Linked DNA regions of Rosistilla oblonga. The protein of the gene in region 1 interacts with the protein of each later gene in a pairwise test. Links are inferred from orthologs where the notes say so. Each region holds a gene or a part of one and is shown on either strand. Other genes may lie near its edges.

Region 1 (5,044 bases):
CCAAAAAACGCAGATAACCCTTTTGCGTTTCGGGAGGCGAATCGGGGCGTTGGAAGACTTCGATCAGCCCTTCGACCTGATGCTCGCTGCGAAGTGGCGAGAGGACCAACAGGAAGCGGGTCGGATTCCCTTCGGCCTCGCCATCGGTGGTTCCCGAATAGGGTGGAACCAGCAATTGTTGGCCCGCTCCAGCGACGCGGCGCAGCAAGCGGTTGTGCTTGTTGGCGTCGTCCGAATCGGTCTCCAGCAGCGATTGACTGGTGTTGATCTGGTATTCCAGCTTCAATTGACGGTCGTCATCGAACAACCAGATCGCACCTCCCACCGCCGCCAGCGCAGAGATCACCCGCTGAAGCAATTGAGGGTAGTACTCCTCCGCCGGAGCTCCGCTCTTGGACAGCGCCGCGATCTCGTTGACCAAGCCGCGGATCTGATTTTTGGTTTGTTCAACCGTTTCTTGATTGACAGCCATATTCTGCTGTGTTCCGGAACGAGGAAGAGAGCCTATCGAATGTTTTACCGACCCTAGCGAGCTGGGTGCCTGCTTCAGACAACTTCAACCTATCGCAAACTTGTTGGATCTCCACCGCCAAACGTTGGGCATGTAGATTTCTTAAATCTTCGATGCGGAAATTGTCGAATGTTAGGATTCTTGCCAGGTGTTGCTTTAATGCAACGCCGACATCTACGACCCTCCAGCTGCCACAAGAGTTCCCTAGCTAGAATTACCTATCGGCAGCAGCTTATACTAAATGTATAAGCAGTATGTCGGATTGCAACCGATTTGCCGAAATTGCGGGGAACAAAACTTCAGCGTTTTCCGTCACAATCGCTCACAAACCGTCTCGTCCACCGCCGCCGATGCGCCAGCAAATCGCAGGCGTTATGTCCGTTGCGATCGCGACGATTTGCCATCATTTTCTGCAAATTCGTTGCCGACCACCGGATCGGGCTCGAACTTGCCGGTGCGGTCGGCCAAGTTGTTGGTTGATTGAGTCGGACAGATTTCGCTTTTCGGATCGCTTGGACGTAGTGCATGAACGAAGCAACGCTCGTAGAAGCTTTCCGCGGGATTCCGCGTCGCGATTCGGTGCGGATCGGAATCCAGGTCGGTAAGCTGCGCAAGGTCTGTATGGGAGACCAAGCGTTGGAGGCCTTTTTTCCTGAAGCGTTAGACATTTTGTTGCGGTTGTTCCATGCGCCAGCCGGTGCGTTCTGGTTTCGGCCGTTTAACGCGACCACGCTGTTCCCGATCTCGCGGGTCGGGTTTGAACAGTTGTCGCTCTCGAATTCCTGTCTGTCGGCGTGCGAACAGATGGTGCGTGGGGCTTGGCAGTCGCTGGCGCCTCAGGTGCGTCCGATCGACCGATCGTTTGTCTCGTTGATCGGTCCGATCCGCGACGGTTCGACATCGATCGGAGCGCTGCAGTTGGTCGCCGATAGTGGTGGCGATGAAGATCAGCAGCCGAAGTTGGTCTACGCCCGCGCCATGGCGGGTGTGCTGTCGTTGATCCAGCCGGCGATCCATCGGCGGATGCAGGTCGGCGAGACGTCGATCCGCGAAGCGACCGACCGATTGGCTCAGTTAGCCGATCAGCTGACGGGACTGCAGCAATCGATGCGGCATGCGATCGACCAGACCTTGGGGCAATTGCGAGGCGCATCGTTTGGGTCGCTGGAGGCGAATCAGCAGTTCACTCGCGTGATCCACGAGTTGCTGGAAACGCACGGCCTGCGCGTCGTCTGTCCCGAGTGTGGTGCGGCGGCGATCCTTCGCTGCTCCAAAAATCCCCGCACCCGCGACGGCGTCTTTGTGTTCGACCACAGCGTTGCAGGCCGGCGAACGTTCCACGGCGGATACACGACGCTGCCGGTACTGCAGGTCGTCAGCAAGCCGCCGCGGCGCGGTAAATCGCTGGCTTGATCGGTCGTCTGCTTATGCGGAGCTAAGGCCCGAGCGGACGTCGTCGGGGCCAGGCCCGCCGCCAAACGAATCCAAGTCGTTCGCCCAGACGCTCATCTCGACGCTTTCCGCCGCGCCAACCAGCGTAGCAAAGGCGACGTCGGCCGCGTCGCGCCCCGTGCCGATCCGAACAAATCCGCCGACGGGAGCCATCCGCGTGGCATCGAACAGGAACCATCGCCCGTCCAAAAACGCTTCGAAGAAGCCGTGGAAGTCGGGCGGCTGCAGATGGACCGCGTAACCGGCGACGTATCGCGCCGGGATCCCCATCGCGCGGCATAGGCTGATCGCGACGTGCGCGTAGTCGCGGCAGACGCCAGCTCGCTGCAACAGCACGTCGCAGGCTGTCGTCGACGGACCGGTACTTCCCGGTGTGTAGGTCAGGTGGTCGAAGGTCCAGTTGCAGATCGCGGTGACTCGCGAATAACCGGGCAACAGCCAGCCGAACTCGTTCATCGCAAAGCGATTCAGTTTGTCCGATTCGCAGTAGCGGCTGGGGTTCAGAAAGATCAGCACCTCCGGCGGCAGGCTGCTGTAATTCGATTCGCCGACGTTGTTCGAATCGACTGCCGCGGATCGCAGTTCCACCTCCGCTTGGTAACCGATGCTCAGCGGTCCCGGTTGGCCGATCAAGCGAAACAGGCGATTTCCCAGCGGCCCGACCTGGCATTGTTCCAGCGGTTGGTCGGGGGTGACTTCGATCCGTTCGTTGCAGATCCTTTGGAAATCGTTCATCGCCGCCGAGATGTTCAGCAGAAAGCTGGTCGGCGTGTGGACGTAATATTTGAGTTGGCAGCCAACGTAGATCGTTTTCATCGAAACCGCCTTGTTGTAGCGACACACCCGCAAGCGGGCCGAGGCGCAAGCCAACGAGTCCCGCATCAGCGGAGGCCAAACATAAAACGTCCAACCACAAAAAAACGACCCAACGTGATCCGCTGGGTCGTTTCAGAAGTTTGTTTACGCTGCGGCGATCGACGCCCGGCTGCGATTATTCGCCAGCGGTAACGGTTGGAACAACCCAGACCTTCAAGTCGACTTCGACTTCCGAGTGCAGGTGAACCTTGACCGTGTAAAGTCCCAATTCTTTCAGTGGGCCTTGCAGGCGGATTTGGTCGTCGGCGAGGGTGAATCCAACTTCCTTCAACGCTTCGACGATCTCGTGTTGGCCGACGCTGCCATACAGGTGACCTTCGTCGTTGGCGTTGGCTTCGATCGTGATCGACTGAGTCGCGATCTGATCGGCGTATTGGCGCAACTCGCTCAGCTTCTCCAATTCCAATTGGTGCAGCTTCTCGCGGTGCTTCTCGACCATTCGCTTGTGGTGATCGGTGGCGATGGTTGCCAAGCCTTGAGGCATCAGGTAGTTCATCGCGTAGCCGCGGCGGACTTCGACGATGTCGCCTTGACGGCCCAGGTGCTCGACGTTGTGGATCAACAGCAGGCGGATACCGCCGTTTTCGCCCTTAGGGAGACGTTTGTGGGCACGGTGCAGTTTTTTTTCGGTGGTTCGTGGCATTTCAAGTGCTTTCGCAGTGAATCAATCGGTATTAGTGAGGAAGCCAAGTCCGCTCCTCGAACCTGGCAATGTTTCAATCGAGGCTTCCGCCGACGTCCCGCTAGAACGGGATGTTGGGGTCGCTGAAATCGTCTCCGCGCGATCCGCTTGGGCTCGCCGCCGGGTTGCTGGGTGGGGCGGAGTGATGGGACGGTTCTTGAAGCGAGTTGTCGTCGCCGCCGACCTCGCGGTGGGAACCGCCGCCAGAGCCAAGCATTTGCATCCGATCGCAGACAACGCGGAGCTTGCTCCGTTTCTGCCCTTCGGTTTCCCAGGTATCCAGTTTCAATCGACCTTCGACCAGCACGGGAGAGCCTTTGCTGAGGTATTCGCTGGCGACTTCCGCCGTGCGTCCCCAAAGCGTGACATCGACGAAGGTGGTTTCGTCGACCCATTCTCCCGTCTGCGACTTGCGTCGGTCATTAACGGCAAGGCCGATATCGGTCACCGCGGTGCCACCTTGGGTGTAACGCAGTTCGACGTCGCGCGTCATATTGCCTAGCAGTATCACACGATTGTAGCTTGCCATGATTTGCCTCGCACTCCGGCTCCGATGAGCTTCGCTTAGGTAGCTGCGACTTCGGCAGCCTCAACTTCAGTCGATTCTTCGCCGGTGCCTTCAGTGGAGATCGATTCGCCACGTGCGTGAGCGACCATCGGTTCGACCAATCGCTTGTCGAGCTTAAGCGACATGTGACGGACGATCGATTCGCTCAATTGGCATGCGCGATTCAATTCGGTCAGCTTGGTCCCTTCCATTTCGAAGTAGGCCAGCCAGTAGGTTCCCTTGAAGTGACCATCGATTGGATAAGCCAGCTTTTGTTCAGCCCACAATCGGCTGACCAAAACCTTGCCACCCACCTCTTCGATCATCGCAGCGACGGATTTTCCGACGCCGTTTGGATCGCGAGCATAATGATTGCTGTCAAGAATGAACAATGTTTCGTAAGTGCTGATGTGGGTGACCACCAAGTTTCTCCTAGGATCTAGCGATACGCGCGTAAGGTTTATTATTTGTCGAGTTCAGTGCCATTGTAGGCATTCATGCAAAAGGCAACGTCGTGCCTGACAAAATCGTGTGCCGCTTGGGCGGCGCGATCCGTCACCCGTTCCACGTCGACCTCTTCGTCGGAGCGGAACTTGCTGAGCACATAATCGGGGATGTTCCAACCCGCTGGCGGCGGGCTGATGCCGATTCGCAAGCGAGGTACCTCTTCGGTCCCTAGCAGGCGGATGATGTCAGCCAACCCTTTCTGGCCACCGCTGGAACCTTTTGCTCTGACTCGCAGTCTGCCCAAAGCCAGATTAAAGTCGTCGCAAATGACCAACACATCGGCGGGATCTATCTTGTAAAAGCCAACCGCCTTGCGGACGCTGCCGCCGCTGGCGTTCATGTAGGTGCTGGGGCACAACACGATCGCCTTGGTGCCGGCGACCTGACCTTCAGCGACCTCACCATCAAATCGGTTCCTCGTTTCAGAGGCACCGATCTGTTGGGCGAATTTGGCCGCAGCCATGAACCC
Region 2 (4,150 bases), 1.6 Mb from region 1 along the record:
ACGTGTGATGGTGTCAGCCGACGCGATGTGCTGCGAGTGGGAGCGTTGGCTGCAGGTGGGTTCTCGCTGACGAACTATCTGAGTATCGCCGAGGCGGGCGAGGTTCAAGCGGGTGCCAAGGCGACATCGGCGATTTTCATCAACCTGCCCGGCGGTCCGTCGCACATGGACACCTTCGATCTGAAGCCCGCAGCCGATGACAAGGTTCGCGGTCCATTCCAACCGATCAAGACGAACGTGCCGGGGATCGAATTTTCCGAGCACCTGCCCAAGCTGGCCGGCTGTGCCGACAAGTTTGCGATTCTGCGTGGTGTCAATCACACGCTGGCCGCTCACGCGTTGGGGCAAGAATATGTGAACACCGGTTCGCGTCCGCTGCCTTCGTTGGAGTATCCCGGTTTCGGATCGGTCGTCTCGATGGAACGCCCCGGCGATCGCGAGATCCCTGGATTTGTGGCGGTCCCCAATATCAATCAACGTCCCGGTTTCTTGGGAGTTCAGTACGCGCCGCTGAATACCAACGCAACGCCTCGAGCCGGGCAGCCGTTTGCTGTCCGTGGCATCAAGCTGGCCAACGGGATGACGGTCGATCAGATGCGTCGTCGCCAAGATCTGTTGAGCAGCTTGGATCGGCGTATGGCGTCGATCGAAAAATCGAGCTCCTTGCTGCAGGGACTCGATCGCTTCAGCGAGCAAGCCTATTCGATGATCACGTCGACACGCACGCGGCAGGCTTTTGACATCAGCAAGGAATCGGAAAACATCACCAAGATGTTCGACGATCAAACCTTCAGCCAAAGCTGTCTATTGGCGACGCGGTTGGTGGAGTCGGGAGTGCGGTTTGTGGGGCTAACGCTCGGCGGCTGGGATACGCATGTCGACAACTGGACCAAGTTGAAGACGGGGCTGTTGCCGCAATTTGATGCCGGGCTCAGCGGACTTCTGAATTCGTTGGCAGCCAAGGGGCTGTTGGAATCGACAGCGGTCTTTGTGACCGGCGAGTTCGGGCGGACTCCGAAGATCAACACCCGTTCGGCCGAAGGTGGCCGCGATCACTACCCACGCTGCATGTTCATGCTGATGGCGGGTGGCGGCGTCCGCGGCGGCCAGGTGATCGGCGAGAGCGACGACACCGCATCAGCTCCGCGACATGAAGCGATCACCCCTGACGACGTCGCGGCCAGCTTCTATCACAATCTGGGGATCGATCCGACGAAGGAATATCACACCGAAACGGGCCGCCCGATCACGCTGGTCCGCGATGGCAACGTGATCCCGCAGCTGTTTTCATAGCGGGTTGTGAGCTGAATTTGTCGAGCAATCTAATTAAATGAGCGAGTCGGGAGTTTGAGATCCCGATGACCGCGCTGCGTCATTTCTTGTTTCCGCCGTAAACCATCAGCACAGCGGCTGCGATGATAACGAAAGTAACCAGTCCGATGGCGAGAAGACCAAGCATTGTCATGTCATTCCTGTGAGTGGGGTTTTCTAAAGCATATCCAGCGGATCGATGTCGACAACGTATTGGATGTCTTCGCCCGATCGATGTTCGCTAGTTGCGGCGCGGATCACATTTCCCAGAGATCCCGCATCGGGACACTGCAGTAGGATATGGAATCGGTATTTGCCACGCAGTTTGGCGATCGGCGGCGGTGCGGGGCCGAGGATTCTAATTTCGGCTTGTTGTGCATCGCGAGCCCGTTCCAGGCTGCTGACCAAGTTGTCGGCGAAAGCTTCGGTTAAGGTCTCCTCGCTGCCGCGGATGATGATCCGGGCGATACGGCCAAATGGCGGATAGGCGAACTTCTGGCGTTGCTGCAGTTCCTCTTCGGCGAACTGGAAATAATCGTGTTGCGAGGCGGCTTGGATCGCCGGATGCTCGGGCGTATAGGTTTGCACGACGACTTCGCCCCCAGCATCTCCACGGCCCGCGCGGCCAGCAACCTGAGTGACTAATTGGAACGTCCGCTCGGCGGCGCGGAAGTCGGGGAAGTGCAACGCCGAATCGGCATTGATCACGCCGACGAGGGTGACGTTGGGAAAGTCGAGCCCTTTGGCGATCATCTGCGTTCCCAGCAGGATGTCGATCTCGCCGCTGCGGAATGCCGACAGCACGCGTTCGTGGCTCCCCGGGCGTCGCATCGTGTCGCTGTCCATCCGAGCGATGACCGCTTCGGGGAACTTTGCCTTGACTTCCATCTCCAGCTTCTGCGTTCCCAGCCCCGAATAACGGATGCCATCGAATCGGCATTCGGGACACCAGGGAGGCGTTCCGATCTGGTAATCGCAATAGTGGCAGACGGCTTTGCTGCCATCGCGGTGATGCGTCAGCGGCATTTCGCAATCGGGACAGGCGACGACGTGACCACACGAAGGGCACTGGATCGTCGTGGCAAAACCGCGGCGGTTCAGCAGCAAGATCGCCTGTTCTCCTTTAGCCAACGCCGCGCGAGTCGCTTGCATCAGCGGGCGGCTGATCGATCCGCCGGTGCGATCTTCCTTCAGTCGCAGGTCGACAAGTTGCACGTGAGGCATCGGGCGATCGCCGACGCGTCGATGCAGCGGGATCCGTTTGTAAATTCCCTTCTTCGCGGCGTTCCACGATTCGAGCGCCGGAGTGGCCGATCCGAGAATCAGCGGAATCCCCTCCAGATGCGCTCGGTAGCGGGCGACATCGCGAGCATGATACCGCGGGATCGTGTCCTGTTTAAACGACGCGTCGTGCTCTTCGTCGATCACGATCAGTCCCAGGTGAGGCGTCGGAGCGAAGATCGCACTGCGGGCACCAACGATCACTTGAACCTGTCCTTCGGCGATCCGTTGCCAATGATGGTTCCGTTCGACGGGGCTCATATGGCTGTGCAGCACGGCGACGCTTTCGAAGCGATCCTGGAACCGTTGGCGAGTCTGCGGCGTCAGGCTGATCTCTGGGACCAGCACGATCGCTTGGCGGCCGAAGCGTTGCAGGTGTTCGATCGCTTGGATGTAGACCTCCGTTTTGCCGCTCCCCGTGACGCCGTGCAGCAACAGCGTCGAATGTTTTCCCGAGTCGAGTGCGCTGCAGATTTCGGCAAGTGCCGCGGCTTGTTCTTTGGTCAAACTGTGGGCGTCGGTCAGCACGTTGTTCCGCGACGGCAGGATGCCTGGCGTCATCACGCGGCGGACCTCGCCCACGATCAATTTTTTTTGCAACAGCTGGCGGATCGGTCCCTCGGTGCAGCCGGCTTGGTCGGCCAGATCGCGGAGCGTCATCGGTTCGGCGGCGGCGATCAGATACTGCAACGCATACTGCTGTTTGGCTGGCAGTTTCGCCACGACCTCGTCGTCCAGCGCTTGTTGCGTCGGAGTGAAGAAGGTGGTCGCACGCGTGCCGGCTCCCATCCGCACTCCCGCCGGAATCAAGGCGTCGAAAACCTGGCCGGGTTGCGCCTGGTAGTAGTGCGCCATCCAGAGCACCAACTGGATCAGGTTGGCGTTGCAAAGCGGTTTTTCGTCGAAGCAGGAATCGATCGGTTTCAGTGCCATCCCGCCGGTCGTCGTCGCGGTGACTTTCGTGCACCAGCCCGTGATCGGTTTGCGTCGCTTGCCCAGCGGAACTTGCAATCGCATTCCGGGGCGAACGCTGTCGACAAGTTCGCTGGGAACGCTGTAATCGAACGGGCCAAAAGGCATTTCCGAAAAGACGACCGTTGCAACGGTGATCTGTTCATGGACATCGGTTTCCCACGCGGGCCCATCGAGGCTGAACAGCGAGCCTTGAGGGTCGTTGGCGGCGGGATCGGAATCGGATGACATGAATTCGTTCGGCAAGGAGAGTTCGGTCATTTCAGGATAATCTGCCGGAGACGATTTGAAGAGATGGTGTAGCCACGCCCACCGCCACTACCATCGGTGCAACGCTCGACAACAACGGTCAATCTTGTCTAACCGCAATGCCGTCAACGAAGCGTAGTGGACGAGGTTACGAGCTGTTGATTACCCACAAGTCGTCGCAAAAACAGCTCGTTTTGGCACGGTATTTGCGCCTGTAGTATTTCATTTTGCACAATGAAATCTCAAGGTGAAAGCATGCAACCGACCAGTATCGCATACGAATTTCAAGATATTCAACTTGGAGACAAACGTCTCAACGATCGAGCCGAAGCGTTGC

The links.
Region 2: the proteins of ssb (region 1) and priA interact in binary tests that used the Escherichia coli proteins (3 or more experiments, as listed by UniProt). The link is inferred for Rosistilla oblonga from one-to-one orthologs.

Annotation. Positions count from the first base shown.
Region 1 is NZ_CP036292.1:2,011,664-2,016,707, forward strand. Bases 2,317-5,044 are described here. They hold ssb (single-stranded DNA-binding protein), read right to left. Parts: upstream 4,051-5,044; coding sequence 3,583-4,050; downstream 2,317-3,582. Other genes in these bases: CA51_RS07155 (transglutaminase-like domain-containing protein), read right to left, coding at 2,317-2,779; rplI (50S ribosomal protein L9), read right to left, coding at 2,955-3,482; rpsF (30S ribosomal protein S6), read right to left, coding at 4,086-4,490; pth (aminoacyl-tRNA hydrolase), read right to left, coding at 4,532-5,044. Outside these bases: CA51_RS07145 (efflux RND transporter periplasmic adaptor subunit), read right to left, coding at 1-472; CA51_RS07150 (hypothetical protein), read left to right, coding at 1,037-1,924; more of CA51_RS07155, read right to left, coding at 1,937-2,316. UniProt on the Escherichia coli protein: Plays an important role in DNA replication, recombination and repair. Binds to ssDNA and to an array of partner proteins to recruit them to their sites of action during DNA metabolism. Acts as a sliding platform that migrates on DNA via reptation.
Region 2 is NZ_CP036292.1:434,741-438,890, forward strand. Bases 1,158-4,150 are described here. They hold priA (replication restart helicase PriA), read right to left. Parts: upstream 3,826-4,150; coding sequence 1,489-3,825; downstream 1,158-1,488. Other genes in these bases: CA51_RS01545 (DUF1501 domain-containing protein), read left to right, coding at 1,158-1,293; CA51_RS01555 (IS4 family transposase), read left to right, coding at 4,069-4,150. In the rest of the region: more of CA51_RS01545, read left to right, coding at 1-1,157.